4 regions of the Rhizobium sp. rho-13.1 genome follow, and region 4 is predicted to be linked to each of the others. Evidence: riboswitches for the same ligand, from Rfam matches in the RefSeq annotation. Region 4 holds a riboswitch; each other region holds the start of a gene.

Region 1 (7,254 bases), 150 kb from region 4:
CCCAGTTGGCAGCGAGTGATGCAGTATAGCGCATGCGGTTGATCGACGGCTCGCTGCCGACGATATTGGCCTCCACCCGCTCGTCGTAACGGGCTGCCGCCTTGAACGATACGGCGCGCGACAGCACGCGGCCATCGACCTCGGGCAGCGCCACGTTCATGCCGAGATCGCGCGCCGAAAGACCCTGCGCCGAGGCGGTCCAGGCCTCCTTGGAAGACGCGGAGAAGATCGCCTGCAGCACGACGGCGTCGCTCGCCTCCAGCACCGTCGGCTTGCGGTCTGCGCCGGGGGCGGAGATCGCAAAGCCCGTGGTGTTGATGACCACATCCGGCAACGCGGCGCCAAAAATGTCGGCGATGATGGACTTGGATGCCGGGTCCTTGAGACTATAGGCGAACACCGGCAGCGGCCGCACACCGGCCTCCACCAGCGCCGATATCATTGCCTCGACCGGCCGCGTCTCGCCGCTCTGAACGAGAGCCCTGTAAAAGCTGATTGCGACAATAGGCCGTTGCTCCCGGTTATTCTCCTCCCTTGTGGGGGAGATGTCGGCCCGGCCGACAGAGGGGGGTAACGTCGCAACCTCAGAGGCCACCTCCCACGCATCAACATCGACAACACCCTGCCCCGGCCACCAGATGCCGGCCTTGGCAAGCGGGCTCGCCGGCTGCGGCTTTTCGGCTCCGGACAGCATCGCCGACGCATAGGCCAGAAACGCCCGCGCGTTATCGTCGCCACCCTCGATCAGATAGGACCACAGCGCATTGAGATCGTCGAGCGCGATGTTGGAGAACGGCATGACGCCCGGATCCGGCTTGGAATCGCCCGGTATGACCGCGATCTTAGCCCCCTGCCGTGTCGCCACTGCATGCAGCGCTTCCAGGGCATATTGAAAATAGCTCGCGCCACCGAGCGCCCGGACGATGATCATCTTCGCATGTCGCGCCGTCCGCTCGACATAGGTGTCGACCGACATCGGATGTTTCATGCTGAGCAGGCTTGCCAGACGCAGCGAACGGGTGCCGTCATTGTGGGCATAAGCCGCAGCGATAGCGGCAAGCTCGGTATCGGCTGCCGACAGGAACAGGATATCGCCCGGCGACTGACCGAGGTCGATCGCCTCGTCGCCATCGGATATCGAGCCCTTCTGGGCTAGGAGAAGATGCATGCGGCACCTCCCCGATGGGCGGGTTCGAGCACGGGGCGGCGCCCCCCTCTGTCCTGTCGGACGTCTCCCCCACAAGGGGGGAGATCGGTTGCGGGAGCCTCCATGCTCAAACGAAATTCAACGCCTGTAAAACGCTCAGTTGGACAGGAAAAGATCAGCCGCAGCTTCCCGATCTCCCCCCTTGTGGGGGAGATGTCACGCAGTGACAGAGAGGGGTAAGCCGCGGCAAATACCATCAAACAAGCGCCTCGATCGCACTGCGTACCGCCGCCTGGTCCATATCGTGCAGCCCGATCACCACCAGACGCGTCGCGCGGACTTCGCCCGGCGTCCAGGCGCGGTCAAAATAATGGTCGACACGGCTGCCAACGGCCTGCAGCTGCAGTCGCATCGGCTTGCCCGGCACATCGACGAAACCCTTGAGACGCAGTACGTCGTGATGGCCGATGACTGTCTTCAGCCGCTCGATAAACGTGACCGGCTCGGCGATGGGCCCGAGGTCGACAACGAAACTGTCGAACTCGTCATGGTCGTGCGGCGTACCGTCGGCATGCTCGATCTCATGGTGGGACAGCCGGTTGCCGACATCGGCCTCCGTGCCGATGCCGAGCCCCAGCAGCACGGCTGCCGAAACCTCGCCGTTGCGGGCCTCGATCATCGGGGGCTTGCGCTCGGTGCGCGACAGGACTTCGGCCCGAACGGCTGCAATGCCGGCGGCGTCCAGCAGGTCGGTCTTGTTGAGCACGATGAGGTCGGCGCAGGTCAACTGGTCCTCGAACAGTTCCTCGATCGGGTTGTCATGGTCGAGCGAGGCATCTTCCGCCCGCGCCGCATTGACGGCGTCGTGGTCGTCGGCAAACCGGCCGGCAGCGACGGCAACGCTGTCGACAACGGTGATCACGCCATCGACCGTCACGTGCGTGCGGATATCCGGCCAGTTGAATGCTGCCACCAGCGGCTGCGGCAACGCCAGGCCGGATGTCTCGATGACGATGTGGTCGGGCCGCGGGTTGCGGGCAAGCAACTGGGTCATCGTCGGGATGAAGTCATCGGCGACCGTGCAGCAGATGCAGCCGTTGGTGAGCTCGATGATATCGTCGGCAGAGCAGTTCTCAGCGCCGCAATCCTTCAGCACGTCGCCGTCGACGCCGAGATCGCCGAACTCGTTGATGATGAGGGCGATGCGCTTGCCGCCGGCATTCTGCAGCAGGTTGCGGATCATCGTCGTCTTGCCAGCCCCGAGGAAGCCGGTGATGACGGTGGCGGGAATTTTCTGTTGCAATGGATCAGCCTTTCATTTTCAGCGGCAGTCCGGCGGCGACGAAATAGACGTCGGTGGCCTCAGCCGCGATCATTTGGTGGAGACGGCCGGCATGGTCGCGAAAATCCCGCGCCATGCGGTTTTCCGGCACGATGCCGAGACCGACCTCGTTGGAGACGAACACCAGGCGCGCCTTTGCGCCCGGCAGGAATTTGCAGAGTGAGGCGAAGGCAGCAGCCATGTCGCGCTCTTCCATCATCAGGTTGGTGACCCACAGCGTCAGGCAATCGACAAGAACAGCGCGGCCGGGCGCGTCGATGGCACCGAGTGTGCCGACAAGATCGAGCGGCTCCTCATGCGTCGTCCAGCCCTCGCCGCGATCGACGCGGTGTTGGCGGATGCGCTCCGCCATCTCGGCATCCCAGGCTCGACCGGTGGCGACGTAATGGCGGTCGAGGCCGGAGCCGGTAACGAGCGCCTCGGCAAAAGACGACTTGCCGGAGCGCGCGCCGCCAAGCACGAGGGCCGTTCCGAATGTTGGGGATGACATCAGGTCGTTCCGATCCTCACGCGGTTCTGCGCGAAGCTGCAAGCGTGCAACAGTTCGGATCAGGCAAGCGCGCCGCAATGACGCGCAAAAGCAAACGTTCAGCCATGACAACCTCCGTGCTGGCAGCGGGACGACGTCCCAAAGGGTGGGCTTTTCGCCCGGCACGGATGGCAGGTCTCCTGGCTCACGGTTGCAATCTCCGGTCGGAACGACGGATATCGTTCCGACCGGAGATCACGGGTCTTTCTCGCCTTCCCGGCAGGTCATCATGAAAAGGCGGACGATTCGTAGATGAAGAGGCGTCCCACCCCGGTAAATCATGATGCCACGCCAGTGGCTTTTCCGATGCCTTCGACTTAAGGCCCGCCTGCACCATTGCAGAACATCACCCGTCGTCCCGGAACACCGGACGAAAGACCCTGACCGTTCTACAGTCGCGGGGTCGGCTGCGATAGGAGCGCCCTGTATGGGTCCGCCCGGTCACATTCCCTTTTGATCCCATACCGTTTTCACGGCGCGGGAACCTTCCGTTATGCGTTCAGGATTAGGCCTTCGCCTTATGCAAGTCAACTGATCGACGAATTCGGTTTCTGCCATATATGTGTTGAAACGGCGCTGAAATCATTCCCGGCGGCGGTCTTTTTGTCGCAATTGCCAGTGTAAAGACGTCCTGCTTTAAACAACCGCCTCTCTTTCATGCGTAACGCCATGCTTCAACGATTCCATGCGCCCCGCTTTCGCACCCTCCGGTCGCTTTTCGAAGCCGGGCGGATGCGCGCGATCCTGCGACAGAGCGAAGTCGGCCTCGTCATTGCCGGCGCATTGGTCGGCGTGACGTCCGGGCTGGCGGTGACGGCCATGAGCCTGATCTCTCGCCAGATGCACATGCTGATCTACGGTATCGGCGATGACGGCAGGCTGAGCAGCGCGGTGATCGACAACAAGCTGTTGTTGCTGCTGGCGCCGATTGCCGGCGGCGTGCTGCTGGGGCTGATGCTGTTCATCCTCTCCAAGACCCGCAAAAAGCCGATGATCGACCCGATCGAGGCCAACGCGCTTCACGGCGGCCGGCTGTCGCTGACCGACAGCATTCTGGTCTCCATTCAGAACCTCATATCCAACGGTTTCGGCGCATCCGTCGGGCTGGAGGCCGGCTACACGCAGATCGCCGCCGGCATCGCCTCGAAACTCGGACTGAAACTGCAGCTGCGCCGGGGCGACCTTCGCACTCTTGTCGGCTGCGGTGCGGCCGGTGCCATCGCCGCAGCCTTCAGCGCCCCCCTCACCGGCGCCTTCTATGCCTTTGAGCTGATCATCGGCAGCTACACCATTGTCACCCTGACCCCGGTCGTCGTTTCCGCCCTCGTCGCAACGCTGGTCGCACGCCTGCTCGCCGGCAGCGACGTGATGATCGATATCGGCGATTTCGGCAGCGTCGTGCCGGCCGACTACATTCCGGCCCTGCTTCTCGGCGCAGTCTGCGCCGGTTGCGGCATCCTGCTCATGCAGGGCGTCTCCTTCATCGAGGAGCTGGCCCGCAAGAGCGCCATCCCCCAGTATGTCCGCCCGGCACTCGGTGGCATCGTCGTCGGCATGCTCGCCCTGATCTCGCCGCAGGTGCTGTCGGCCGGCCACGGAGCGCTGCATCTCAATCTCGGCCGGGATATCGCCATCCCGGCCTTGATCGGCATCCTGCTGCTGAAGTCGCTGGCCTCGGCGGTTTCGATAGGCTCCGGCTTCCGTGGCGGCCTGTTCTTCGCCTCGCTGTTCATGGGCGCCCTGCTCGGCAAGATCTTCGCCTACTCCGCGCCCTACTTCGATCACGCGACGCTGACGCCGGTCATCTATGCCGTGGTCGGCATGAGTTCGCTGGCCGTGGCAGTCATCGGCGGCCCGCTGACGATGACCTTCCTGGCGCTGGAAATAACGGGCGACTTTCCGATCACCGCGCTGGTGCTTGCCGCCGTCATAACCTCGTCGCTCGTCGTTCGCACCACCTTCGGCTACTCCTTTGCCACCTGGCGCTTTCACCTCCGCGGCGAGAGCATCCGCAGCGCCCACGATGTCGGCTGGATCCGCAACCTGACGGTCGCCCGTATGATGCGCCCCGATGTGCGCAGCGCCAACGTCAACATCAGCATCGCCGACTTCCGCCATGATTTCCCGATCGGCTCGACCCAGCGGGTCGTGCTGCTGGACGATGCGGAGAAATATGCCGGCATGGTGCTGGTGCCGGAAATATACGCCAGCCCCGTCGACCAGGACGATGGCGATCGCGGCCTTGGCGATTTCATCCGCTACAAGAACGACTTCCTGCAGCCGCAGATGAATGCAAAGCAGGCGGCCGCGATCTTCGACAAGACCGAAAGCGAAGCACTGGCTGTGGTCAACAATCTGATCGAGCGAAAGGTCATCGGCCAGCTGTCGGAAAGCCATACCCTGCGGCGCTATTCGGAAGAGCTCGACCGGCGCCGGCGAGAGGAGTCAGGCGAACTCTGAGCCCGCAATCAATTTCAGTATTGACGCGTACGCACCACGCTCTAACTCAGATGCACCATAACGTCCGGTACCGTGCCAAGTGGCGCCGCCGGCACAAGCACTGAAAGCAAACATGGCAACCTCCTCCACGCCCGTCTGGTTCATCACCGGCTGCTCGACCGGCTTCGGCCGCGAACTCGCGACATTGGTACTCGAACGCGGCTGGCGCGCCGTCGTCACCGCCCGTGGCAAGGAGCGTGTCGCCGATCTCGTCACGGGTCACGAAGACAGTGCCCTAGCGCTGGACCTCGACGTCACCGACAAGGAGCAGATCGCTGCCGCCGTAAGGGCCGCCGAAGAACGCTTCGGCCAGATCGACGTGCTGGTCAACAATGCCGGTTACGGCTACCAGGCATCGATCGAAGAGGGCGACGACGACGCCATCCGCGCCCAGTTCGATGCCAACGTCTTCGGCCTCTTCGCCATGACCCGGGCCGTATTGCCGGGCATGCGCAAGCGCCGCCGGGGCCATATCATCAACATCACCTCGGTTGCCGGTCTCGTCGGCTTTCCCGGCTCCGGCTACTATGCAGCCAGCAAGCACGCCGTCGAGGGCATGTCGGACGCGCTTGCCGTCGAAGGCCGGCCGCTCGGCATTAAGGTTACCTGCATCGAACCCGGCCCGTTCCGCACAGATTGGGCCGGCCGGTCCTTACAGCAGACGGTCTCCGGCATGGCCGACTACGAAGAGACCGTCGGCGCACGGATGGCCTCGACAGCAGCCATCAGCGGCAAGCAGAAGGGCGATCCGATCCGCGCTGCAAAGGCGATGATGATGGTAACGGAACTGGAGCACCCGCCGCGCCACCTGGTGCTCGGCGCTTTCGGCGTCGATGCCGTATCGAAAAAGCTCTCGGACAGTCTGGCCGAAGTCGAACAGTGGCGCGACACCTCCATCGGTGCCGATTTCCCAGAGTCCGAACAATAAGTTCACAGCTATGGCGGCGTTCCTCTTACCGCTCGCGAAAAGCCGGTCGTCCACCGCGACGACCGGACACCACCTTACTGCGCCGTCGCGGATAGGCGGTGGCGAAAAACAGGGACGGCATGGATGACTGACAACAGGTCCGCTGCAACAGACATCGGCAAGCATGAGCCGCCGCCCCTGAACGAAGGCCACCTGACCGCCATCCCACGGCCAGTGGCCGACCATGGAACCATCGGCAATCTGCGCACCACCGCTCTGGTCGCCCGAGACGGTGCCATCGACTTCCTGTGCTGGCCGAACTTCGACAGCCCCAGCGTCTTCCTGGCTTTGCTCGATCCGGAAAAGGGCGGCGCCTTCGAACTCTCGCCGGATATCGCCGGCGCGCGCACCATCCAGATGTACGTCCCCGAAACCAACGTCCTGATGACGCGCTGGCTCGGGCATGCCGGCAGCGCCGAAATTACCGACCTGATGCCGAGCCCGACTACGACCGGCGAGAGCGTCTGCCGGATCGTGCGCCGCGTCGCCGTCACGCGCGGCACAGTCACCATCCGGCTGAAATGCTGGCCACGCTTCGACTACGCTCGCACCATCCCGGACGTTACCGTCGATGAACACGGTGCCGTATTCAGCGGACCCGACGGCTTGCGCTTGCGCCTGACCGCACCGGTGGCACTGACGCCGATGAACGGAGGAGTGACGGCGGAATTGACGCTCAAGGTCGGAGAGCAGGCGGATTTCACCTTCGGAGACGACGACGGCGTGCTCATGCAGACCGAGGAGGTGTCATGCGTCATCCTCGAGACAAA
Region 2 (7,254 bases), on a different contig from region 4:
CGGCGCTGACGCCGTGATATTCGGAAAGTGACCAAGTCGCCCAATCCGTTCTGGCACTGCATACTCGATAATTCTGTTGGACATGCATGGCGCCAAAGCATTGGTAGGAGAAGCTGGTTCCGCCACTGTCATTGGGGATAAATTCGCAATTCGTCTCGAACCCGGTGAAAGACCCACCCGTGTATTTGGCCAAAAACCGCCGTTGTGCCGCGGCTTGGGCGATCAATCCCTTGTCTGTGCGGTCTTTAAGCCGGCTGGTCCGCTCGGCAAACGCCTTTTGCAGCTCGCTGATCGGAAGGGGGGCTCCTTCAGAATTTGCACTTAAGCCGTCATCGCGCGCAGCAATCCACCGGCGTTGGCTGTCCGTCAGCATTTTTCGAATTTCAGAATCTGGCGCTGCCTTAAGGATTACGCCGTAAGCTTGGCCCATGGCGGCATCCGCCGCCTTCAGGCCGGCGTTGCCGCATATCCTTTTGTCAATAGGCGCAACCGCCTTATCGCAATTAATGGCCCAGGCCGACGATGATGCCCCCATAGTCAAAAATGCGGTCAAGGCCCCTACTATTTGCTTACGCGTACGAAAGGCGGGCTGGTGACAATGAAGCCATTTTCCCAAGATCCCCCAGAAACTACATTCTAACATAATATAATCCGTCCAATCGTCCAAATTGTCGGCTTTTATGTATCCCAGATGGGCAATCTGGTGAGGGCCCTAATAAAGATTCGAACAGATGTGCACCTTTAAAAGATAGTTAGACACTATTTAAATGACTCCTGAAAAGAAATCGGATGCGCTTGATTTGCTAAAATCGCCCCGGCGATCTTGCAGAGGCGTCTCCGTCATCGCCGCATTGGGCGACCACCGGAGGGGCTTCCCGGCCTGTCATCGTAACGCCTACTGGAAACCTTGTTGACCTCGGAGGAACTCCCGGTTTGACAGATCCTGTTGAACAGCCCTCTGATATTGCTCTTGATCATCTTGCGATGCGTCCTGCTCCATCCCGGATTGCGGTTTACCTTGCGTATATTCGCTGACCTTGTCAGCGGTGACAAAGTGAGGCACGTCGGACCCAGGTGAGAACACCTCATACAGTTGGTGCTGCGCTGCCACGCCCTGATTTTGCTCGGACACACATCCAGTCAACGTGAGCAATGCCAAAGTGATGAGTGGCGCAGAAAAGGCCAACTGCCGTATCATTTTTGCCTGTAACATTAATCCCTCACATCTTGCCACGCGGGAGCTCGGAGACGCTTTGGCAACCCGCAGATATCTGCTTGATATTGATTACTGATTTGAGCTCGCTATTGGCGTTAACGCGGACGAGCTGGTATTTTCAGCCCCTGGGACTCCGACATCGACGGCCTTTAATGGTTGAATTAAATAGGTTATCCACTTTCCGAATTTAAATTGCCTCCTTTGTGACTCCCATCCGTTGTATGATTTATGACTAGGGCAACCAGCCGATGACTTCGCGGACATATCATCCGCCGAAACAACGGCTGTTGGTGAAATCGCGCAAGGCAAGGGCAGTGTCGTCCGTGGAAGGTTCAAGCGCGAAATGGCCCACCATCTCGTCATTGCAGATATGGACGCGTTGCCGCACGGCACCTTTTGTCAGGATGCAAAGCCCACCAAAACTATGATTGCCTTCGAAGGAGCCGCTGGGCAGGTCGATCAGTTGTTCGCACCCTAGTATACGGCCGGGGCTCTTGTTTTCCGCCAGTGATTTGTTGAACGATTCCACCCGAGCTCCGGTGTCACGCATTGTGACAACGCCGCGGCACGACTTGCCTTGGCGGATTTCGCACTGCGACGCATCGGCGATGTACATGTCTTTCCTCGAGAGTAAGGAGATACGCGCCTCGTATGCGCGCGTGAGGCAAGCCTCATCCATGCAGATATCGCGAACATAGCGGTTCCAATGGCGCTGTTCAGTCAACAATGTGGGTTTACTTGAGGGTGCGGCCGCAGCCATCGCGTTGATATAGGCTTGTTGAAGTCTCGTATCGAGTTCGCCTAGCGCGCTGTTGACGCAAATCATTTTTTCAGTTGGTGTACCGGCCTTTCCGCAGGCGAAGCCTGCTGCAAAGCTAGGTGATGCCAAGATAAGGATTGCGACGGCTAACCAATAGGTGCGGCGCATGTTTCGCTCCTGAGTAATCAACATAGGCTGTGCGGGTTCCTGGCTTGTCACATCCGCTATTGAAAAAGTTTGCTCTCGAGCTCCGCTGCACGTCTAGCTGTAGCTGTGACAGAACAATCATCGGAAACGATTAGCGCAGAGGTCCCACTTGTTTTATCGGCCTCGCACTGTTTGTCGCGTTGTGCAATCCAGCCTCGTTGCTCGTCTCTCAATCTTGCAGCAGCATTTTTCTCCAATTTGGTGCGAAGGCGGCGGTAAGCGGTGTTAAGACGATCGTCCTGATATTTGTATTCTGCAGAGGCACAATTCCGCATGTCGAGGGTGACACCCTCGGAACTCTCTAGACAAGAACCGTAGGAGGGACGGATGCCGTCAGCTTTGTTGCTGACCTCGGGCGAATTTTCCGCCGCTTGGGCTTGGGTAGCTGTCACCTTTTCATAGGCCCGTCTGTACACGCGCGAAAAGCTTACGTTTATGCCTCCGCACATATGGTTGTCTCCTACAACAAGATATCGTCCAAGCTGGTTCATTTTTACCTGGCATATTCCCGGGCCCACCTTTTCCTGGTAGGCAAGCAGTTTGCCCATATTTCCCTTGAAGTCCCACTCAAAGCCAAACTTCGCTAGCGGCTTGGTACTGTCTATAACGGCGGCAAACTGACCTCCTTCGTCTCCGCTTCCAAGCTGCAAAGTCGTTGTTGCATCAACGCGAACTTTATCTCCTTGCTGTTTGGCGATAATTTTTGTTTCGTCGTCCCCCCAAATGCCAACCCAGTCAGCTCGGGGTGATTGCTTAGACAGGCGCTCTAGTGGCAGCCAACCGGCCGTTGTATCCGTGTCATGTGGTTTCGCTGCGTTAAGATATTCAGCACATCCCCTATTACCGTCGATTCTTGTAACGACCACTTGATCGCCAGGCAGCACGAAGGCCCCCTTACTGCAAAAAAGGGATCGCTCAGGGCACTGGAACTCGACCTTATCACCGGGCTGAACTTCATAGAGCTGCGCGGAGAGCGGGTCGTCATCTAGAGCGTTGAATCCGAAGCAATCGCTTTTTCCGTCGGCGGCTTCTGCCAGAACGGGAATTGATATTGCCAGGACGAAAAGAACGATACGAAAGAGTGCGCCCTGTTGGAAAGTCATGTTGGGATCCTCGTAACAAATGATCTCTGCAAGAGTTGTGAGACGCTCGCGACACATTGGTTTGGCTCGTCCGATTGACATGTTTTCCCGACCGTGGACCGAGAAAGTTTAGTGCAACTGCGCCGCCATGGTTTGAGCCTTCTCCGGTCGCAAGCCCACGCTTCGCAAACAGACCTATGTCACCCAGCTCTAACTGGCCAGCACACTCGAGCTTTTTTGGAAATATAGACACATGTGCACTTTTCGCGGACTCCAAGGCGTTGGCTCTCCAGCCGGCATTTGATACGCACCGGTCCCAGTCCCGGTGCGTCTGGAGTTTGATGCTATCGTTAGGCTGTGCACCGGTGCGAACTGAGAGAAGGGTACTCAGTATGAACGTCTTCCAGAGCTGCACCGTCGTGTGGTGAGGATGTTCGTGCGAAAGGCCCACCCCAGTTGCACGGAGCACTTCACACTGGGCGAGTGCGGGCCGAAACCGACCGCCCTTTACCCGGTTCCACCGTTCAACCGGAGCGTCACCGCACCCGACTTGAACAAAATTTCTGCGATCTCATTGAAGCGTATCGGCCCGTGGGACAGGGTGGCAGCCGTACTGAGGAGCTCACTCCGAAGCCGGGTCAGCCTTAGTGGAAATCAACATACTCACCGATGAGGAAGCTAATGAAGACTGTGGTGATAATGATAGCCTTGCTGCTTGGCGAAACAACGCTTGTACAGGCAGCCTCATGCGAAGGTAATTTTACGGTATCGGGTGTGCCTATGCTCACCGCGCTCAGCTACCGCTCATGGGAAGACTATCCAAAAGCAAGCGCGCCAGTGATTTTGAAGAGATTGGCACAGGGTGTAGCGGCGGAGGGCTTTTCGGGCATCAGGACCAATAAAGAACTCTCGTCGATCGACGCATTTCAGGAAACAAGTGGCAGTGGTAGAGTTCAAACGCTCCGCGTCGTCGCACGCCAAAAAGGCTCAGGTGTCAGGGTAGATGTCGTGTTTGACATCCAGGCCGGCCAGCTCACCAGTAAGGATGTTGTCCGCAAAGGAATTTGTAAAATCATTAGTGCTGCGCGGTGAGTGAGTGCGTGCCTTTAGGATGTTTGGGCAAATTCGGTTCGGCTATTTGTTTTTTGAGCTATTTGGCCCTCGGTCAAATCAGCCGTCGGCTCTTGATCGGCGGCATTCTTCAATATCTCGAAGATCATTGTCGGATTTGTCGCCAAAGAGACTGGACTTGTCCTCGCCACGACCCTTAGATTAAACGTACTGAATAAGGCGAGAGCGGTGTGACCTGCGGGTTCGGACTTGCATAGAGACAAGGGGCCGTCGCGATGGCCCCTTGAAACCTTTGCGATAGCGTCAGACCGGACTTTTGATTTTGACGTCGTCCAGGCCTTTAACTTTGTAGATCACGAAGGAGAGGATCCAGGCGAGAAGGAAGACGCCGATGATCACGAACCCGAGATTGTTGAAGTTATCGTTCAATCCGCCGACGATGTCCCAGAGGCCACCTTCCAACCCCAACTTGTCACTGATCAATCCGAGGGCCTCGATACCGCCGATGAGCACGGCTACGACGATCGAAACCAGTGTGATCGTCATGTTGTAGTAAAGTTTTCGCATCGGCTTGACGAAGGCCCAATCATAGGCGCCGAGCATCATCACGCCGTCAGTTGTGTCGATCAAGGACATACCGGCAGCAAACAGCACCGGGAAGACCATGATCGCCTCGACCGGAACGCCTCTGGCCACTTGTGTCGCTGACACGCCAAACATAGCGACCTCGGTCGCCGTATCGAAGCCAAGGCCGAATAGAAAACCAAGGGGAAACATATGCCAACTCTTGGTGACCAGTTTGAACATCGGGCGCAATACGCGCGCGAGAAAGCCTCGATTGTTGAGGAGAAGGTCAAGATCCTCCTCGACATAGGTGCCCCCTGCCCGCACGCGGCGGTAGCTCTGATAGATCGCCACGAAGATCACGATGTTCATCGTAGCGATGATCAGCAAAAACAATGCCGAAATGCTCGTGCTGATCGTGCCGCCAATACCCTCGAGGCTCTGGAACCCACCAAGCAGCGAGGATGCCGCCACCACAGCTCCAGCAACCAGCACGACCACCGTCGAATGCCCGATTGCGAAAAAGAAGCCGACGGAAACCGGCCGCTGTTTCATTTGCATGAGCTTTCGGGTGACATTGTCAATGGCGGCTATATGGTCGGCATCAACGGCATGGCGAAGGCCGAGCCCGTAGATTACGAGTGCCACGCCGAGTAGCGCAGGCTCGTCCCAGAAGGCGACAAGCGCCCATAGCCAGGCTCCAAAATTTAGAACGGCAAGAATCGTATAGATCGTCACGAGACGTGCCTTGAGTTCAGGGGTGCTCTCGTCGAAAAGTCTGGTGATATTGGTCAACATGGGAAGTCCTTTGTGTGACGTCTGCTGTCATGGCAAAGGTGACGGAAATCCGCCGCGTCGAGACACCCCGCCCCACGCTTATGCCAATGACATCCGATGATGGCAGGTCTCCTGACTTGCGGGTCGTTGCCGCATCCGCCTTCCCAGTCCCCCATGTGGACCAGTGGCATCTTGGATGAAGCTCGTCGCTTACAGTTGCGGGGACAGTCCCGGTTTTGGCCCCTGATGGGTAATCCGCACCGTGTTCCCTTTTGATCCCATACGGGAACCATCGCGGAGACTATTACGAATGCGAGGTGGCCACGTCAATCAGTGCAGCATGCTGCGGGCCGAAATTCGGACGAGCTTGATGACTTGGCATTTCTGCTGCCATCCAGTAAAGGCGTCTTCACCGATTCAGAGCGTGCACTATCGCCCACAAAGCGTCTGCGCCGGATTAGTGTTCCACCGACAAGGTAGCCAGATGAAGCTCATCCGCAGCATCATTATTATGATTTTCGTGGCAGTCATCTGGGCTGGGGCATTAGCCGCGGCCGGTTTGTGGATTGCTCGCCTCATAACATAGACAGCACGCAGGCGTTAGGGCCGTGGTAGCGTTTCCACCCGTCTGACGTTAGTCATAAATGGGAGGCGTCCGCTCCGGCCCATTCTCATTCGGCGCATTCGCCTCTATCTTGCTCGCGCACGCGCTTACGCGGCGATTGCTCTCAAAGCTGCTTCGAGGGGACTAGGATGGAAGCGACAGGCGTTCTGGCTGCCGGGGAAACAACAGCCGCCATGGCCTATATCAAGGGTCGAAGGGGCGTATCACCACGCCAGATGAAATTGATCCTGCTAGTCTGTATGTTGGCGATCGGCATCCCTGTGGGAGGATGGGTGTCGGGGTCATGGTTCGCAGCCACGATTTCAATCGAGTTCGCTTTCGTTGGCGTTTGGGTGGGATTGCTGGCAATCCAAAGACTGGCCGGCTCTTCAATGCGGAAAGCTCTTGCGAAGCGAGGTCAAGCATATGAGCAGCCGCTTTCGCTTCGCTTAACTCCTGAGGCGCTAGTCTATGATCTGGGCGACCTGACGATGACCGCCAATTGGCGTTGCGTCACGGATCTCTTTCAAACCCGCAAATACTGGGTGTTTCTGGTTCAAAGCAGCGCTATGGTCCTTCCTCGGCGCTTTTTTACAACCGCCGAAGCCGAACACAATTTTATTGCCGAGGCCATGTCACTGATGACGGACGCGGCGCGTGCGAGAAGCCTGGATGCGGCAAGGCTGATCGGCGGTCAGCGTTGATGCCAAAATTTTGACTTTTGCATCAGGAACGACTGGGGTTGGGCGGGAGCTGCCGAAAGCGGCTCCTTGGAAACCCGCGTTTTCATGTTCTCGCGGCTGCGCTCGACGGCACTAACGATGGCTGCGTGGTTTAAAGACTCAAATGTGCCATCGGTCCGACCTTCGCCTAACACTTGCTGATTCCGTCGCCGTGAGCGGACTCGAACTAACGACCAGTAGTTTCTGATATGATGTCCCCGCCCTCGGGAGAATGATTGAATCTTGTTCAG
Region 3 (7,254 bases), on a different contig from region 4:
GATATCGGTGGAGACGCCGGGCGTGTAGGCCAGCGCCTGGTCGAGGTTGGTGACACCGCGCTCCTTCATTTCCTTTGCAGTGACGACGGAAACCGAGGCCGGCGCGTCGAGAAGCGGGGTGTCGGTCTTGCTGCTGGAGCGGGAACTCTTTGCGACAATCGTCTTGTCAATGGTGCCAGCTCGGTCGCCTTGGCCCGCAATGGTGATCTTGGCGAGCGTGGTTGCTTCCGCGTCGCCTGACTGAGCGAAAACCGGGGTTGCGGCAAGCAGCGTCGAACTCGACAGAAACGCGATCATCAGACGTCCGACGGTCGTCGTAAAGGATGTGCCCACCGGCGATACAGTCGTCCTAGCCTCGCGAAACATCACGGCAGCCCCCTGCAATCAATCTATCAAATACCTGAAAAGTCTACGGAATACCGACCAACGACCATGATCAATAAGTTGACTGGTGAACTCCTGTATTGTTTGTTGACTCCCGATGTCAACTATTGCCTACAAATTTTCCGATCTTTCCACCGGTCTTGCCGAGGCGCGCGCGGCAACCGGAGGATGCGCACGTGAAAACACCAACGCTGACCTGCCGGTCAGCGTCGGTGTCATGGAAGCGGCCTAAAGACGAGGCGGCGACGCGGCATAGTCCGACGTCAGGGCATATGTCTCAGTTACCGAGTGCGTCGCTGCCCGATATCGAATGGTTGGACAGTTCGTAATCCTCGACATGAACGAGGCATCCCTGCGGTTTCAGGAAAACGATGCCGTAGGCGCCCGGTTCATCGACGGAGAGGGAAGTATCTTCCGTATCGAATACCATCGGCTGCTGATGGACCGGGCTCTTGAATACCGAGAAAGGTATACCGCGATGGGAGCCGCCAATCGTACGGTGAACATGGCCGGCGAAGATGTGGCGGACATTGCCGTATTCGGCAAGGATATCGTAAAACTCCTCGCCGTTCCGGAGCTTGATCTTGTCCATCCCGGGAAACCCGGTGTCGAGCGGTGGGTGATGCATGAAGATGTAGACGGGCCGGTCGCCGGCACCAGTGAGGTTCTGCTTCAACCAGGCAAGCCGATTGTCGCACAGCACCCCGGCATGAACGTCCGGCGAGACGTAGGGCGGTCCGCAAAGCGTATCGAGCAAAAGCATGACACCGTTTTCGGTCTCGATCCGCTGCTGGATAAAACCGTGCTCGTCACGCGGGCTTTCGGGATAGGCGGCAATGAAGTTTTCGCGGTTGTCGTGGTTTCCGACCAGCAGGTGGACGGGAATTTCGAGCGTGTCGACCAGTTCGCGCAGTCTCGCATAGGATTGGCGACTGCCGCGGTGCGAGAGGTCACCCGTCATCACCGCAAACTCAGCATCGCGGTGATGCAGGTTGACATGATCTATCCCTCTTGAAAGGCGCTGATAGGGATCGAGGCCGATGATCGTCTCTCCCTCCAGGACCATGTGCAGGTCGGTGAATATAATAATTTTGCTCATGCGCTACTCCTGCCTGCGATTCCCGGAATGCCTTTCGTCGGGCACCTTTCCGGTACGTACATTCCAGACCCTGCACGTCGTTTGCAACAGGTTTGCGTCAGCAGTCTGTTTGTTGGCTAACGCGACAAGACACTTGACTGCCTGCATTTTACCAATAATGTAACGTTATAACATAATATAAAGCAATGATGGATTTCCGACCTGTGCGAGATTTTGCGAGACCCGCCCACCTTGACCGCCGTTGCAGGCCTGTCATAGATGCCATCGACGGTTCCCTTAGGATGACTCCAAGGGGATTAATAGGGAACACGGTGAGGGCCACCCGAATGGGACCAAGACCGTGACTGCCCCCGCAACTGTAAGCGGATTGCTGCTCATCCCAGGGCCTCAGGGCCATGTCACTGCGAAGGTTTCGCGGGAAGACAGATGATCGGCGCATATCCGCAAGTCAGGAGACCTGCCGTCAAGCGCTATCCCATGAACCCGGGCGGGGATGCCCGGAAAGGAACAGATATGTCTCATTTGAATTTTCGCCATAGCCTGGCGCATCTCCGGCTCGATTGGGCTTCCGACAGTTGACGTGGCAACCGCAGCTTGCCTCGCTGCCGCATACCTGCAGCACCAGGGCACTCGCCTTCCCATAAAATCGAGATATTTTTCATGCGTCAGTTTCTGTCCAGCATTACGCTTGCCTGCGGGCTTCTCGGCATGGCCGCCCCCGCATTCGCGGCGACGGTCTATCCGCTGTCCATAACCAATTGCGGTCAACAGGTGACCTTTGCCAGGGCGCCTTCGAAGATAGTGTCCATCGGCCAGGGGATGACGGAAGTTCTCCTGTCTCTCGGCCTTGCCGACAAGATCGTCGGCACGGCGGTCTGGGTGGGTCCCGTGCTTCCTCAATATGCACAGGCCAACAGCAAGATCAAAAGGCTGGCCGACAACGATCCGAGCTTCGAATCCGTCGTCGGACGCCAACCAGACTTGGTGGCTGCGGAATTCGAGTGGCATGTCGGACCGCAGGGTTCCGTCGGTAAGCGGGAGCAATTCTCCGACCTCGGAATAAATACCTATATCTCGCCGGCTGATTGTGTCGCCAAAGTCAATTCCGACGGCGGAGACGGGGTCCGCAAGCAGATGTTCAGCATGGATCTAGTCTATCAGGAGATCGCCCAGCTCTCCGAAGTCTTCGATATCAAGGACCGTGGCGATGCCCTGATCACCGACCTTAGGAAACGCGAGGCCACCGCTGTGGCATCCGTGGAGGGTGCGGCCGCCAAGCACCTGCCGATCGTCTTCTGGTTCTCGAGCAAAGAGGTCAGGGGCGATGCCTTCATAGCCGGCAAGAACGGTGCCCCCGCTTATATGATGAAGGCCCTCGATGCGCGCAACGTCGTGACCACCGAGGAGGAATGGCCGCTTGTCGGCTGGGAAACAATATCCCAGGCGAACCCGGCCGTCATCGTCATCGCCACCATGGATCGCCGCCGCTATGCGGCAGACGATCCCAAGGTGAAGCTGGACTTCCTGCAGAACGATCCCGTCACCAGCGAAATGGACGCCGTCAGGAACAAACGATTTGTGATGATGGATGCGCAGTCCATGAACCCGACGATCCGGACAATCGACGGCATCGAGGTTCTTGCAAATGGCATCAGGTCCTTCGGTCTGGCCCGGTGAGCAACAGCGCAGTCGTAACACGGCGTAGATGGTGGGCGCTTGCAGCGCTCGCCGTTGCCGCCATCGTCGTCCTCGGATTTTCGATCAGCCTTGCCGTTTCCATCGGGGAAATCTCCATCCCGCTGCAGACGACGGCAGAGGCTGTGTCGAACCGCATCTTCGGCACGGGCTTTGCAATCGACCGTATTCACCAAGGCATCGTCTGGGATTACCGTCTCAGCCGGGCACTGGTTGCAGCCAGTGCCGGAGCCTCGCTGGCCCTCTGCGGCGCCGTGCTCCAGGCCCTGCTGCGCAACCCGCTGGCCGAACCCTATGTGCTTGGCATTTCGGCAGGCGCCTCGACAGGGGCAGTTTGCATCACGATCCTCGGGCTCGGCGCAAACGTTCTCGGGCTGTCCGGCGGAGCATTCATCGGGGCCGTCGTCGCCTTTACGCTGGTGGGCATTCTGGCCTCAGGGGCAGGCGGGTCGGGCGAGCGGATCATTCTCTGCGGCGTTGCCGGATCGCAGCTGTTCAATGCCCTGACCTCCTACATCGTCACGACGTCTGCCAATGCAGAGCAGGCGCGCGGCGTGCTGTTCTGGCTGCTCGGTTCGATGAGCGGCGTGCGCTGGCCCGACGTCTATCTCTCCGCACCCGTGACCTTGGCGGGCTTCATTGTTTGCCTCTGCCATGTCAGGGCGCTCGACGCCTTCGTCTTTGGCGCCGACGCGGCGACCTCCCTCGGCATCCCGGTGCGCCGCGTACAGATCGTGCTCCTTGGCACGACCGCCGTCATGACGGCGAGCGTCGTCAGCATGGTCGGCTCGATTGGTTTCGTCGGGCTCGTCATTCCGCACGCCGCGCGCTTCCTGGTCGGGCCGTCGCACGGCCGCCTGCTGCCGGCGACCGCCCTTGGCGGCGCGATCTTCATGGTCGGAGCCGATATTGCTTCGCGCATCATCATCCCCCAGCAGATCCTGCCGATCGGCGTCGTCACGGCTCTCTTTGGAGCGCCCGCTTTTGCCGTCATCCTCTATCGTGTCCGGAGGACCCCATGAGCATATCCGTCGACGACGTCACCTATGCAGCCGGTAACACGCTCATCGTTGACGGCATCAGCCTGGCGATCGAGCAAGGCAAGGTTCTCGGCCTGCTTGGGCCGAACGGATCGGGGAAATCCAGCCTGCTGCGCCTGATCTGCCGGTTGAGGAAAGTCCGCAGCGGCATCATACGACTTGGAGAACATGATGTGGCTAGTCTGTCGCGCAGCGAGATCTCGCGCCGCATAGGCTTCGTTGAGCAGCAATCGACGACCGACACACCACTGACCGTCGCCGACGTCGTCCGCCTCGGTCGCACGCCCCACAGAGGATTGCTCTCCACCTGGAGCAGCGACGACGATGCCGCCGTCGAGATCGCGCTCGCCCGGGTCGACATGCAGGCCCGGGCAGCCCAACTATGGCAGACGCTGTCGGGCGGCGAGCGTCAAAGGGTGCACATTGCCCGCGCGCTGGCGCAGGCTCCGACCGAGCTACTACTCGACGAGCCGACCAACCATCTCGATATCCAGCACCAGCTGGATATCCTGTCACTTGTCGCCAAGCTGGATATCACCTGTATCGTCGCCCTTCACGACCTCAATCTTGCGGCCATGTTCTGCGACAGTCTCGTCGTCCTGCGAGACGGCAAGGTCGTCGCCGCCGGATCACCGGAAGACGTCCTCACCGAACACCTCATTCGCACGGTCTTCGGAGTAAAAGCGCACGTAGAAAAGTCCGCGATCCACGGCCGCTGCCACATCCAGTACCTGCTGGCCTAGGCCTCGGGCGGCGTGGCAAATGTGTGTGGGGGGCCATCACGGCCAATACACTGCGCAACATACGAATGTCGAAGGATAGCGGTAGCCGTGATTGAGCATTTCTGCTGCTTTGCAAGAAAGTCTTGACCTTTGAAGGTTAGGCTACGAGCTGAAAATTGACGAGCGCATATGACCAATATTTCACCACTCATCCTCTCAATTGTTGCACCCTGCTACAACGAGCAGGAGGGGATATCGGAATTCTGCCGTCGCTGCGTAGCGGCGGCTCGATCGGTAGCCGGTGAGGATTTCGAGATTGTTTTGGTCGATGACGGCTCCAGCGACGAAACTTGGAATATAATTGCTGCAATGACAGCACTCGTGCCCCAGATCCTTGGGGTACGCCTGATGCGTAATCATGGCCACCAGCTGGCGGCTACCGCTGGGCTCGCTGCATGCTGCGGCGAGCGTATCCTCTTGATCGATGCAGATCTGCAGGATCCGCCGGAACTGTTGTTGATGATGATGCCGATCATGGATCGTGGCGCCGATGTGGTCTACGGCCAGCGTTGTCAACGTCAGGGCGAAACGTGGTTCAAGCGTGCCTCGGCTTCGCTTTTTTACCGTCTTCTTTCCCGGCTGGCATCGGTCACGATACCGCGCGACACGGGCGACTTCCGGCTGATGCGCCGCCGGGTTGTTGATATCCTGATGGCTATGCCGGAGCGTGATCGGTTCATACGAGGCATGGTCAGCTGGATCGGCGGGCGACAAGTTGCCTTGCCCTACGAACGCGACGCACGTTTTGCCGGCGAAACCAAATATCCTCTGCGCAAAATGATCGGCTTCGCGTTGGACGCCGTGACGAGTTTTTCGACAACTCCGTTGCGTGTCAGTACTATCCTCGGGCTTGCGACTGCGGGCATTGCATTTTTGCTGCTCATCTTTTCGATCGCACGGTGGCTCTCTGGTGACACGATCGTTGGCTGGTCCAGTATCATGTGTGCCGTCACAGCTTTCAGCGCCATCCAGTTGATATGCATTGGAATTATTGGCGAATATTTGGGGCGATTGGTGCAGGAAAGCAAACGACGTCCAATGTTCATGATCGAGAGCCTGCTGCAAAATGGACGAGATCTGACGTTAACCAGCGATTTCTCAGATTTAGACGCCGCAGGAAGACGCAGGGCAATCGCGTCAGCCTTGCAGGATGGAGGCGAACAGCCGGAGAATGCAAGGGCAAGGGCCGTCCGATGAGGCCCGTCGACCTCGTTGTGGATATGCCCTCAGATCCACAGTCCGAACCCGCACCGAAAGGAACCGCGGATTCGGTCCTGCAGAACACCAACACCTCGATTTTCGCCTTCCTCGGCATTGTGGGACTGATGGTGACGGCGTTCAAGTTCCCGCCGCTCCTCGATTATGCGAACCACTATACACGCATGTGGCTGATCGCAGGCGGCATTACGGAAGTCCATCTCGCGCAAATCTATGCGCTCGACTGGCACGGCACCTTCACAAATCTCGGCATAGATCTTATGGCCCGTTATCTTGGACCGTTGATCGGTGTCAGTATGCTGGCACGCGCTATTCTCTTTGCAGCGATCGTGCTGCCGCCAATAGGCGCCATAATACTGCATCGTAAGGTGTTCGGCGGATCTTACTACTGGCAGATCGCAATGCTCTACCTTGCATGGTGCGCGACGCTTATCGGCGGCTTCATCAACTTCCAGATCGGCCTCGGCTTAGCATTGCTGTTTGCATCGGTCGATCTGCATTTACAGGTCAGGAACAGACGGGCGTTATTCGTCTGGCGACTTCTGGCTTCCCTGCTTTTAACGATAATGCATCTATTCTCACTGGGGTTCTACCTTGCGCTGATCTGCGGTCTCGAAATCTCCCCCCGGTTAGAACTGCGCCGTTCACTGGCCGATTGGAGCAGATTGGCCATTCGGATAGCGCTTGCATTCCTGGCTTGCGCGATTTTCCCGCTTCTGTTGTTTCTGCGGTCGCCGGTCTTACCTGGGAATGCGCTGGGATTGGAGACGATGTGGAACGCCACGCCGACCCGGCAGATGATGAACCTTTTCTCGGCGATTTGGACGTACGTCTCCGTGGTCGATGTGATGCTGCTTATCCCTGTAGTCCTGGTCTGCACCAACGCCGCCCGCACTGGCCGGTTCAGGATGCACACGGGACTTGCGATAGCTGCACTCGGTCTCACCATCGTCGCCTGCCTTTCCCCCCGCAGCATGGTGGGGACCGGCTGGATAAGCTGGCGCTTTCCCATAATGGCCGCACTCACGGGCATGGT
Region 4 (7,254 bases):
AGCGCAGGGCTGGCGCAAGTCAGTCGGCGCCATATATCTTGCGCGTGACAATGGATGAATTTTCGCCTTCGCCCGAGCTGAGGCGGAAACCATCCGAACGGAGCAGGCCAAAAGCGTGATAGTGGGCTGGAAACATTCATTTTGGGCGCTTGCCGCATCCTTGGCGATGGCAGCGCCACTGGCTGCCCAGACGAACGCAATCTGCGACGACCTGCGCGGCCAGATGGCCAATCTCAGCGAAACTGTCGGCACCAACCGCCAGCTCCGGCAATACCGCACCGCCATCGCCCAGCAGATATCCGAGTTGCGCCAAGTCGAGAACGACCTTGAGGAAAACGAGTGCTCGTCCGGCAGCATGGTGATCATAAACGGTGACGACGGCGGCACCTGCGCGCGGATCGAGGATACCCTGCAGCGCATGCAGCAGAACCTGCAGGATCTCGTCGCCAAGCGCGACCAGATCCAGCGCGGCGACGTTTCGGAAGGACCCACCCGCAACCAGCTTTCCGCAGCGCTGCGCGCCAACGGCTGCGAAGATCAGGATAGCGGCGATACCATCATCACCAACCGCCCGCCCCCGCAGGCAGGCATCGAGCCCAGCTACCCCGCAACCCCGGGGGCAACCACGCTGGACAGCAGTGGCGGCCCCTCCGGCAGCGAACCCGCACCGCAATCGCCGGTCCAGAGCTACGCCTTCGGTCAATCCTATGGCGGCGGAAATGTCCGCACGGTCTGTGTGCGCACCTGCGATGGCGGCTTCTTCCCGATGACCCAGAATGCAGCGCCCGGCGATTTCCAGCGGGATGGCGAAACCTGCGCGAGGATGTGCCCGGGCGTGAAGACCGAGTTGTTCTTCCACCGTCTGCCGGATCAGGAAACATCGGCGATGGTCTCCGCCTCGTCGGGCACCCCCTACAGCGCCATGCCCTACGCCTTCGCCTTCCGCAAACGGCCGCCGAATGAAAAGACCAGCTGCACCTGCAATCTGCCGGCCTATTACGAGGAAATGCGAAGGCAGAACGCGCTGACCAAGCCGCCAACCGCAGGCACGCAGCAAGGCTCGATTACGACGATCATCCCAAAAGCGTCGCCACCGGCCGTGCCGACGGCACCCGCAAAGGGCGATGCGCCGCCGGTGGAACGGCCCTACGATCCGTCCGCCGGCAATGTCCGTCAGGTCGGCCCGGCGTTCCTACAGCCCGACCAGCGCAAGCTAGACCTCACCCGTCCGGCCGTACCCGGCGAGCAGCCCCAGCAATAGGCCTCAGCCCTGCGGCTGGCCCCAGCCATTCTCGAACACTAGATCCTCCAGCGGCAATCGCTGCCGCCAGCCTTTGACGGCGAGTTCCGGTTCGCCATAGAGCTCGTCTACGAATCCCAGGCAGAGCCAGGCAATGATCTCGATCCGCTCCGGGATACCAAGCAACGCCCGGATATCGGCGTCGTGAAAAATGCTGACCCAGCCGACCCCGACACCCTCCGCTCGCGCCGCAAGCCAGAGGTTCTGCACGGCGCAGACCGTCGAATAGGCATCCATGCGCGGATTGTGGGTGCGGCCGAGCACGACGGGCCCGGCACGATCCGGATCGCAGGTGATGCAGATGCTGAGTGGCGCCTTGCGGATGCCCTCGAGCTTCAGCGACCGGTAACTCTCCCGACGGGCGCCCTCGAACTGCAACGCAGCCTCGCCATTGGCGCGCTCGAAGGCTTCGAAGGCCTTCTCACGGATGGCGGGGTCGCGCACGAGAATGAAATTCCAGGGCTGCATGAAGCCGACAGAAGGCGCGTGATGGGCAGCGCCCAGCAGCCTTGCGATCAGGTCGTCCGGCAGCGGTTGCGGCAGGAACTGGTCCCGCACGTCACGCCGCGTTTCGATCGCGTGGTAGATGGCGTCGCGCTCGGCGACGGAAAAAGCGTGTGCGCGGACGAGATCGTCCCTGCAATCAGGTCGCATCGTTTATATCCCCAACAATGCCAACCGCCCGCCGTCCTCGCGGGATCAGTCTATCTTATCAGGCCGGTCTTCTGGCTCGGCTTCATCTGGCGATGCTGCCTTCCCGGTCGAAACCAGTGGCATATCGGATAACTGACCGTTCCCTGTGCATCGCCATCCGCCTTACAGCGTTGGGCACGCGCCGGATTTGCACCGGCTTCCCGATTCTCCCGCCTGGGCGGGCACCTGATGAAGGAGATATGCGCGATCCGGCTGGCGATGGCAAGCGGATCGCAGGCGAGCTCAGCGCTCCGGTTCATACCTGACAAAGGCGAACTCCTCGCCATCGGGTGACCAACTCGGTACGTTGATTGTCCCCTGGCCCCCGAACAGCTCGAACAACGTCGTTATGTTGCCGCCATCCATGTCCATCAGCCGCAGGCGGACGTCGAGATCGCGCGGATGATCGAAGACGTCGCCGTCGTAGGAGAGCAGCACCACCTTGTCGCTCTTCGGCGACGGATGGGGAAACCAGTTGCCGAACTCGTCGTCGGTCACCTGCTGCAGGTCGCGACCGTCAGGCCGGATACGCCAGATCTGCATACGGCCGGTCCGGCTGGAGTTGAAATAGATCCACGCACCATCGGCCGACCAGTCCGGCCCGTCGTTGCGACCCTCGCCATGGGTCAACCGCGTCTCCTCGCCGCCCTCGACCGATATCGTGTAGATGTCGAAGAGATCGCCGCGAATGCCGCAGTAGCTGACATGCTTTCCGTCCGGCGACCAGCCGTGCCAGTAGGATGGGAGGTTTGTGGTCACCTGCCTGGGGAGACCGCCTTCCGCAGGCACGAGATAGATGCAGGACTTGCCGTACTGGACCTTGTCGCAGAGCGCGATCAGCGTACCGTCGGGCGAGATGCCATGGTCGTTGTTGCAACGGCTGGCAAAGCCTGTGTCGACGCGCTCGACAGTGGCGAGCCCGTCGAGCGACAGGCGGTAGAGAAGCCCGTCATCGTTGACGAGCAGGTAGCGTCCGTCTGGCGCAAAGTTCGGCGCCTCGACGAGACGATCGGTCTGCCAGACGACCCGGCTCCGACCTGTTGCAATGTTGAAGATTTCGACCGAACTGCGCATGTCTCACCCATCCTCGAAGCCGCCGCCTAAAAGCAAACGGCGACCGGGGAGGTTTTAACGGCTCGCCCACCCGACATCAACTGGCTCGACTGGACGCGATTGCGTGAGGCATCGCCATTCCCATGTTTTGCCGTTGCAATTCATCGTGGCAACCGAATACTGCCGCTAACCAGTATCGGAGTCACGCATGCCCAATCTCCCGAACTTCTTTCACACCCACTTCGATAAATCGTCGGACGATCTCGGCGTCATCGAAAAGCGGGTGCTGAAGCGAGCCCGCGAACGCAAGATCATCTCGACGGATGTCAACGCTGCCTTTTCCGCAAATGCCTCCGTCGGGGAACGGCTCGCAGACGGGATCGCCCGCGTCGGCGGATCATGGGCGTTCATCGTCTCCTTCCTGTTGTTCCTGGTCGCCTGGACGGTGCTCAACACCATCCTGCTCTCGTCACGCGCCTTCGATCCCTACCCGTTCATCTTCCTCAACCTGATCCTCTCGATGATCGCAGCCATCCAGGCGCCGATCATCATGATGTCGCAGAACCGCCAGACCGAACGCGACCGCTTCGAGGCTGCCAAGGACTATGAAGTCAACCTCAAGGCCGAACTGGAAGTCCTGTCGCTGCACGAGAAGATCGACCTGCAGGTGTTGACCGAACTGTCCGCCCTCAGGGAGGAAGTGGGCCGCATTACGAGGCTGCTGGAGGCAAAGGCCTAGCGTCGGCGGGACTGCCCCTTGCGGACGATGGCTAGTCGGATTTCGGGAACTGGGGCAGACCGTCGTGGAGGCTATAGAAGCCTGCCTTGTCGGCGCAATAGATGTGATGGCCCATTTTCAGCGCGTTGGGATCATCGAACAGGCCGGCCATGATCGAGATCTGTTCGGCATCGTCGGCGACCCAGAACAGCGCTGAGCCGCAGGTCTTGCAGAACCCGCGGCTGGCAGCGGGACTGGAGCGATACCAGCTGACATTCTCACCGCCCTCGACCGTAAGGTGGTCGGTCGCCACGTTGGTGGCGGCGAAGTAGAGTCCGGTCTGCTTGCGGCATTGCGAGCAGTGACACCCGACCACATCCCTGAGCGGACCTGTCGTCCGTATTTTCACGGCGCCGCAGAGGCAAGATCCGGTATGGTCGTCCTTCATAGCGCCTTCCCGATCCTTGTCGTTATGTATCATCCTGATGGTGCGGCATGCAGCTGTCAACTTCAGATTTCATGACTGCAGCATCAGCCACGCTGATAGCAGACCCTTTGCTGAATGCTCCCGGCAAGCCCTCGTCGAAAGGCAGTTAAAAGGGCGTTAAGCCATCTTCGCCCCCCGTCGTTCCCCTGGACGCACCAAAAAGCCAGATCTGACGGCCAAAGGTGCGATTTCGGGACAATCTAATGTGACACGCACCATTCATGCGTGCGTGTGGCTCAAAAATATACCCGCCAAAAAATTGCATAGGTAACCTAATATTAGGATATCGCAATTCAAAATTGAACCAGCAGGATTGGGAAGGTTGTCGCAACCGAAGAGGAGACGGAGACGATGATTATGAGCAGATTTCGCCGTTGCGAACGTGGTACTGCAGCCCTCGAATTTGCGATCATCTTTCCGGTGTTCATTCTCGTGCTGATGACGTTGATCGCCTACGGCATCTATCTCAGCGCCGCCCATTCCGTTCAGCAGATCGCGGCCAATGCAGCCCGGACCGCCATCGCCGGCGTCACCGAGGCCGAGCGTGAGCAACTGGTCAACACCTACATAACCACCTCCACCCTTAACGATGCCATTCTGAACCCGGCCAAATTCACAGTCACGGTGCAGCCGGATCCGGCCAACGCCAACCAGTTCACGGTCAAGTTGTCCTACGACGCCCAGGACCTGCCGATCTGGAACCTCTACAGCTTCGCCATGCCAAGCAAGACGATTGTACGCACCGCTACGATCCGCATGGGAGGCATCTGATGCCGATCGGAACCATCCTGCGGCGCTGGACCCTAAGCGAGCAAGGCAACGTCGCAATCCTGGCTGCCATCACCGCACCCCTCATTCTCTACTGCATGAGCCTGGGTCTCGATTACGGCATGCTGACGCTGCAGCAGCGCCGCCTGCAGCAGACGGCCGACCTGTCCGCAATTGTCGCGGCATCGGACGTAAACAATGCCCAGGCCAATATTCTCAACTACTTCAGCACCAATAACCTGAATATGGCTGTCCAGACGGCAAGCGGCTACGTCTCGAACACCGGAACGTCGCCTCTTGGAGACGCCGTGAGTGCGGCAAAGTTCGACGGTATCGCAACGATAACGCTCGGCACCTACGTCGCTGATCCGACGATTGCCCTCGGCAGCCGCTTCGTGCCGGGCGCCACGCCATACGACGCCGTCAAGGTGAAAATCCAGCAGACCGGTGGACTGATTTTTGCCGCGAGTTTCGCAACCCCGCCAACTTTGGAGGCCGTCGGCACTGCCTCAACAGAGAAGATTGCGGCATTTTCGATCGGCTCGGGGCTGGCAAGCGTAAACAACGGACTTCTGAATGCCGTCCTGGGTGGCTTGCTCGGGACCAGTCTTTCCCTCAGCGCCATGGATTACAACGCGCTGCTATCCACCAAGGTGAACGCCCTCTCGGTCACCGACAAGCTGGCGACCAACCTCAACCTCACCGCCGGCAGCTATGCCGACACACTGGCGGCGGACGTCAAGTTCGGCGACGTGCTCAATGCCATCGGCGGTCAGGCCGGTCTCAACTCGGCCACCCGGAAAGCCATTCAATCCGTACAGACGGCGGCAAACAGTGCCCAGCTCCGGCTCAAGCTCGCCGATATATTGTCGCTCGGGCCTGTCGCCCAAAGACCCACCGGCAGCGGCTCGCAAATCAGCCTCGCTGCCAACGTCATGGATCTGGTCACGGCCGCCGCCCTCGCCGCCAATGGCAGCAAGCAGGTTTCCGTCAATCTCGGCGGCACCATACCAGGCCTCACCACGGTGCAGATGACGATGGCCATCGGCGAACCGCCGCAAAGCACACCATCCCTGGCCGTTGGCGCCGTCGGCACGGTGGTGCGCACCTCCCAGACCCGTATCAAGCTATCCATAGCGATCGACGCACTGGCGGCGCTGGCTGGCACCAAAGTGCAGCTGCCGCTTTACGTGCAGCTGGCCAATGCGACGGGAAAGCTTTCGGCCATCACCTGCCTCGGCAACGGCGCGCAGAACGCCAATGTCTCCGTCAGTACCATACCTGGCGTCGCCGATCTCTACATCGGCAACGTCGACACCACACAGTTTTCCAATTTCGCGACCGGCCCGGACGTGACAGCTGCAACCTTGGTCAACGTGCTGGGCCTGATCACCGCCACGGCCAGCGCCCACGTCGCCATTACAAATATGACAAAGACGACGCTCACCTTCACGCCGGCAGACATCGCTGCCGGGGTGAAAAAGACTGCCTCCACCACGGACACACTGACCTCCGCGATCTCGTCCCTCTTCGCCAACACCAACTATTCGATCAATATCCTGGGCCTCACCCTCGTCACCAAGGCCGTCTTTCAGCAAGCGCTGGCCATGACGCTTTCGAGCATCAGCACGCCGCTCAACGATCTGCTCAGCAACGTGCTGCTTCTGGCCGGCGTCAAGGTCGGCCAGGCCGACGTCACGGTAACAGACGTCCGCTGCCAGCAGCCCGTACTCGTCCAATAGACGACGTCCCAAAACAAAACGGGCCGGTCTTTCGACCGGCCCGTTTTCGATGTGATGTTGAGACTGCTCAGCCGTTGGCGACAAGTCGCTTTTCGTCGCGACCGCCCTTCATGCGCTCTGCCAGCAGGAAGGCGAGCTCCAGCGCCTGGTCGGCGTTGAGGCGTGGATCGCAATGGGTGTGGTAGCGATCCTGAAGGTCGTCGGCCGTGACGGCGCGGGCACCGCCAGTGCATTCGGTGACGTCCTTGCCGGTCATCTCGATGTGGATGCCGCCCGGATGCGTGCCTTCGGCGCGGTGGATCTGGAAGAAGCTTTCTACTTCCGACAGGATGCGCTCGAAAGGCCGTGTCTTGTAGTTGTTGAGCGTTATCGTGTTGCCATGCATCGGATCGCAGGACCAGACGACCTTGCGGCCCTCGCGCTCGACGGCGCGCACCAGCTTCGGCAGATTGTCGGCGACCTTGTCGTGGCCGAAGCGGCAGATCAGCGTCAG

The links. Region 4 has a riboswitch for cobalamin ahead of bluB (5,6-dimethylbenzimidazole synthase). Riboswitches for the same ligand answer to the same signal wherever they lie in the genome.
Region 1: another riboswitch for cobalamin. It lies ahead of cobU (bifunctional adenosylcobinamide kinase/adenosylcobinamide-phosphate guanylyltransferase); the one in region 4 lies ahead of bluB (5,6-dimethylbenzimidazole synthase).
Region 2: another riboswitch for cobalamin. It lies ahead of EQW76_RS22420 (HoxN/HupN/NixA family nickel/cobalt transporter); the one in region 4 lies ahead of bluB (5,6-dimethylbenzimidazole synthase).
Region 3: another riboswitch for cobalamin. It lies ahead of EQW76_RS23465 (ABC transporter substrate-binding protein); the one in region 4 lies ahead of bluB (5,6-dimethylbenzimidazole synthase).

The regions. Positions count from the first base shown of each region.
Region 1 is NZ_SCFL01000001.1:705,956-713,209, forward strand. Features, by position in the region: gene cobN (cobaltochelatase subunit CobN) at 1-1,168, opposite strand, end outside; gene cobW (cobalamin biosynthesis protein CobW) at 1,404-2,450, opposite strand; gene cobU (bifunctional adenosylcobinamide kinase/adenosylcobinamide-phosphate guanylyltransferase) at 2,455-2,979, opposite strand; cobalamin riboswitch at 3,131-3,522, opposite strand; gene EQW76_RS03675 (chloride channel protein) at 3,688-5,478, shown strand; gene EQW76_RS03680 (oxidoreductase) at 5,591-6,445, shown strand; gene EQW76_RS03685 (glycoside hydrolase family 15 protein) at 6,569-7,254, shown strand, end outside.
Region 2 is NZ_SCFL01000013.1:54,370-61,623, reverse strand. Features, by position in the region: gene EQW76_RS22445 (lysozyme inhibitor LprI family protein) at 1-553, opposite strand, end outside; gene EQW76_RS22440 (hypothetical protein) at 896-1,213, opposite strand; gene EQW76_RS22435 (lysozyme inhibitor LprI family protein) at 1,482-2,144, opposite strand; gene EQW76_RS22430 (lysozyme inhibitor LprI family protein) at 2,201-3,286, opposite strand; gene EQW76_RS22425 (hypothetical protein) at 3,947-4,357, shown strand; gene EQW76_RS22420 (HoxN/HupN/NixA family nickel/cobalt transporter) at 4,640-5,698, opposite strand; cobalamin riboswitch at 5,782-5,986, opposite strand; gene EQW76_RS22415 (YcxB family protein) at 6,431-6,985, shown strand.
Region 3 is NZ_SCFL01000015.1:12,188-19,441, reverse strand. Features, by position in the region: gene EQW76_RS23475 (TonB-dependent siderophore receptor) at 1-366, opposite strand, end outside; gene EQW76_RS30180 (hypothetical protein) at 482-616, shown strand; gene EQW76_RS23470 (phosphodiesterase) at 662-1,483, opposite strand; cobalamin riboswitch at 1,735-1,963, shown strand; gene EQW76_RS23465 (ABC transporter substrate-binding protein) at 2,144-3,160, shown strand; gene EQW76_RS23460 (iron ABC transporter permease) at 3,157-4,200, shown strand; gene EQW76_RS23455 (ABC transporter ATP-binding protein) at 4,197-4,961, shown strand; gene EQW76_RS23450 (glycosyltransferase family 2 protein) at 5,130-6,197, shown strand; gene EQW76_RS23445 (hypothetical protein) at 6,221-7,254, shown strand, end outside.
Region 4 is NZ_SCFL01000001.1:551,156-558,409, forward strand. Features, by position in the region: gene EQW76_RS02885 (DUF2865 domain-containing protein) at 167-1,261, shown strand; gene bluB (5,6-dimethylbenzimidazole synthase) at 1,265-1,954, opposite strand; cobalamin riboswitch at 1,998-2,198, opposite strand; gene EQW76_RS02895 (TolB family protein) at 2,237-3,067, opposite strand; gene EQW76_RS02900 (DUF1003 domain-containing protein) at 3,255-3,785, shown strand; gene EQW76_RS02905 (GFA family protein) at 3,817-4,212, opposite strand; gene EQW76_RS02910 (TadE/TadG family type IV pilus assembly protein) at 4,609-5,022, shown strand; gene EQW76_RS02915 (pilus assembly protein TadG-related protein) at 5,022-6,761, shown strand; gene EQW76_RS02920 (3-deoxy-7-phosphoheptulonate synthase class II) at 6,829-7,254, opposite strand, start outside.